DNA from 2 places in the Bacillus sp. DU-106 genome. Region 1 is predicted to be linked to the other one. Evidence: predicted binding sites of a transcription regulator. Region 1 holds the regulator's gene; the other holds the start of a gene.
The links. The regulator NrdR, encoded in region 1, represses ribonucleotide reductase genes. The targets are predictions, from matches to a motif close to AACACNATATATNGTGTT.

Region 2: a site for NrdR is predicted at 1,238-1,255, ahead of C3Y97_RS18265 (anaerobic ribonucleoside triphosphate reductase). Genes of this name have one in related genera too.

Annotation. Positions count from the first base shown of each region.
Region 1 is NZ_CP026607.1:4,552,702-4,554,913, forward strand. Features, by position in the region: gene C3Y97_RS23145 (replication initiation and membrane attachment family protein) at 1-682, opposite strand, end outside; gene nrdR (transcriptional regulator NrdR) at 835-1,296, opposite strand; gene speD (adenosylmethionine decarboxylase) at 1,580-1,963, opposite strand.
Region 2 is NZ_CP026607.1:3,629,008-3,631,219, reverse strand. Features, by position in the region: gene C3Y97_RS18280 (acyl-CoA thioesterase) at 1-50, shown strand, start outside; gene C3Y97_RS18275 (HesB/YadR/YfhF family protein) at 77-367, opposite strand; gene plsY (glycerol-3-phosphate 1-O-acyltransferase PlsY) at 476-1,072, opposite strand; gene C3Y97_RS18265 (anaerobic ribonucleoside triphosphate reductase) at 1,298-2,212, shown strand, end outside.

The DNA.
Region 1 (2,212 bases):
TCACTTGATCTGTAATCGCCTTTTTAGGAACAAGAGCGGACAATCCATCTACAAATAAAGAGAAATCAAAGAAATCATTCCAAACTTTCGGAGCATCTCCCTTCTCGTTACTTGGCATAGTTGTCGTTTTCGGAATACGAAGGTCTTCTTGCGCATGCTCAAGCTGTCCTGGATTAAACGAACCAAACACATCATTGAAAGAACGCGTAACATTTTCATAAGAAGCAAAATCAAATTCTTCTTCTAAGAAATATTGCTTTACTTGATTATATTTTGTCCTGCTCAATCGATTGTATAAAAAAATACTTAAAACAATATCATCAAAAAACTGCTTCGGAGATAAAGGTGGTTGCAACTCATATATGAACATTCGAATATCTTTTTCTTTCTTAATATATACCTTCAAAAGCCCAATTGCCTCTAACTTTACTCGTTCCTCATATACTTCAGGAAGTTGCATTTGCATAGTCACCATAAGGGAATGATGCGTATTCTCTTTTCCAAATACACGATCTTGCTCAAGCTCTCCCCATAGTGTCATGTATAAGCTAAAAGCTCTACTACCTATTAACGGCTGATACAACATCGTTAACACTTTCCGGTCGTAATTGTGCAGTAGTCCTTTCGCACTTACTTTATAACGATCAATCGGCAATAGCTCCATCCATGACTGTTTTTCCATTCTTGCTTTTCCTTTCTCTCATCCAATCTATCCTCTACTTCATTCGTTCTATCTTCATTATATAAATTCTTAGTGAAAAAGAGCTATTAGCTTGCGCTTCTAGCTCTCTTATCCTATTACTTACGGTATGTAAAGAGAATAAAATACAACTTCTACTCTCTTTCTTTTTGCAGTATATCTTTTAATTCTTCAATAAATACATTTAAATCTTTAAATTGACGATATACAGAAGCAAAACGTACGTAAGCAACATCATCAATATCGCGAAGTTCTTCCATAACAATTTCACCAATCATATCACTTTTCACTTCTGATATACCTAAATTACGCAGTTCACGTTCCACGCTTTGTGTTACTTCTTCTAATTGTCTTAAAGATACTGGTCTTTTTTCACACGCTTTAATTAAACCGCGTAAAATCTTTTCTTTATTAAACTCTTCTCGTGTGCCTTCTTTTTTTACAACGATAAGAGGTGACTCTTCTACCCTTTCAAAGGTCGTAAAGCGACTTAAGCAGCTTTCACACTCTCTCCTTCTTCGAATAGAGCGCCCCTCGTCTACCGGACGCGAATCTAACACTCTTGTACCATTATGAGAACAGGATGGACAACGCAATTCATTCACTCCTTTACATTATACTCTTTATTTTTCTCTACTCACTTCACCTAAAATATATATACAATATTATATAACTCATTCTAACTCTCTTACCACTTTAAGTTCCAGCGCATCACTTTATCATCTCATCCTTAAAAATAAGATGGTATATAGGGCACTACCTCATTTGCAAGAGTCCAATTTATTCAACTAACGAGTACGTTATATTTTCCCTTTTTTATAAACTAAAAAAGAGGTGCATTATACACCTCTTTACATTTTAAATCAATTATGTTCTTTTTTAAAGAGCTTTTGTTTCTCTCTGCTTAATTTCGAAGCTACCAGTGCCTCGAGGAAGCTCGATGCTCTCACGCGTTTTCGCGTTTAAACCTTCTGCAATATATTCTGCAGCAACATTTGGATCAATACGATCCCCACAAGTATAAACATCAATACTTGCGTAACCGTGCTCCGGAAAGCTATGAATTGTTAAATGTGATTCTGAGATAATTACTACTCCACTTACACCTTGTGGTGCAAATTTATGGAAAGCAACCTCACGCACTTCAGCACCAGCTCTTAGTGCTGCATCCACAAATAATTGTTCAATATACGGCATGTCATTAAGCTTGTCGAAATCGCAATCCCAAAGTTCAGCGATCACGTGACGACCCATCGTATCCATAGTATCCATTCTACAGTTCCCCCTTGTAAATTTATTCTAACTGTTCGAATTGAAAACTAATTTGCAATTTGGCTTGCTCCACTACCACGGGGGAAAGTTAGTCCAGAGAGGTCCTAACCCTTTAAGTAGTGACTACGTACCTCAGCTCTTAAGTTTACGAGTGTTAGTATACTTTGTTTATTTTCATTTTGCAACAACAGTTTTTTCGATTTTCTGTCATATTTTCCTCTTTACTTTTCCCTAAAAAAA
Region 2 (2,212 bases), 920 kb from region 1:
AGTTATATCCTGAGTGGTATGCGAAATATGAGGAAATTAAGAAAAAATAAAAAAGCGTGGCAGAAGCCACGTTTTTTTATTTTTCATAATTAAATTGTGGGAAGTCGTCACCTTCGTTAAGTGTAACAGATAAATTATGTCCATCGAAGAACCATTCATCATCGCCTTCAATAAAGAAATTAATACTTTCTTCTTGAATTTGAACAGCAGGATGTGCAGGATCATCTTTACGAATACCTAAAGAAAGTCCTTTTTGCACAGTACTGCAACCACCGTATTGTACGAAAAAGCGTAGTGTTTCATTTGATTGTAAGTTTAATTCAGTTTTATACCATTGTGCTGCTTCTTTTGTTACGGAAAGATTCATGTATAGTTCCTCCAAATTATGTTGCTTTTTCTTTAGTATAAAAAATAACGCAAAAAGACGCTATTAATATGCTTCACGTTTTCTTTTTGCGTTATGTGGGTTACGATCTTATTTTTGCTTTTTTGAAAAGTTTGCTTTTGGTTCAGTTTTATTTATAATTCGTCCGATATTTGCACGGTGTTTATAAATAACCATACCTGCTAATAAACACATCGCAATAATGAAGATTTTATCCCCGCTAACAATGGATGCAATAACAGCAACAACTGCTGTTACCATAGAAGAAAGTGATACGTATCTTGTTGTAAATAAAAGGGTGAAAAATACAACAGCCAATATTGCAAAAACAACTGGTGAATAGCATAATAGCACCCCAGCAGAAGTTGCAACTGCTTTACCACCGCGGAATTTCGCGAAGATTGGATAGACATGTCCAAGAACAGCCGCTAACCCGAACCATAGTGGATGAATATCTAATCCGAAAATCATTGGTAGACTTGTTGCTAATGTCCCTTTTAAAATGTCAGCAATTGTAACGGTAAAACCTGCTTTTTTCCCTAATGTGCGGAATGTGTTTGTTCCGCCTAGATTACCGCTCCCGTGCTCACGAATATCGATTCCGTAGCCGATTTTTCCAACAACTAGTGCAAATGGAATCGAGCCAAGTAAGTAGGCAACGATAAATAAAAGATATGTAGTAACCATAAGTTCAGTCTCCTTTATTCAAATGTGTTGATAAAGGGTAAAAAGAGTTTTTCCCGTATATTGTACCATACATTTGTAAAGAGCACATTTCTTTTTTGTAAATGAAAAATTCATTATTTCGTGAAAAAAATTTCACAGTAATGTTACATTTCTCACAGAAACAGTAAGACTATATGTAGTAACATTTTAATCAAAAGATAACAACATATTGGTGGAGGGTTATAAATGTTACAAAATAATACACGTGGAGAAGAAGAATTAATGAAAGTGTTTGAGACAATAGTCCACGGCAATGAACAAGATTTGATGCAAGAAAATGCAAATGTAGATGGCCGCTCTCCAATGGGCGTAATGGGAACGTTCGCATCTGAGAGTGCAAAATATTATGCTGTTGAGAATTTATTGTCAGATCAAGTGAAAAAAGCGATAAATGAAAATATATTATATCCACATGATTTAGATTTTTATGCAACAGGAACGACGACTTGTTCACAAATTCCGTTAGCGCAAATGCTTGCTAATGGTTTTCATACTGGACATGGACATATGAGACAACCGCAAGACATTAAAAGTGCATTGGCTCTTTCGTCTATTATTTTTCAAGCGAATCAAAATATGCAGCATGGTGGTCAATCGTTTGCACTCTTTGATATTGATTTAGCACCTTATGTACGAAAAACAATTGAGAGACATAAAAAACGATTACAATCATATCCGCTTACGAAAGAACAAATAGAAGAATTTTCATGGAAAGAAACGGAAAATGATACGTATCAAGCGTGTGAGGCTTTCGTTCATAATTCGAATAGTATGCATAGTAGGGGCGGAGGACAAGTACCGTTTATTTCTATTAATTATGGAACAGATACATCGAAAGAAGGAAGAATGTTAATTAAACAACTTTTAAAAGCGACACAAGCTGGACTTGGTAAAGGAGAGACACCGATTTTTCCGATTCAAATTTTCAAGATGAAAAAAGGTGTGAATTTTGAAGAAAGTGATCCGAACTACGATTTATTTGAATTAGCATTAGAGACAACCGCAGAGCGATTATTCCCTAACTTTTCATTTTTAGATGCTCCGTTTAATGCAGTGCATTATGATGGAAGACCAGAAAGTGAAGTATGTTACATGGGATGT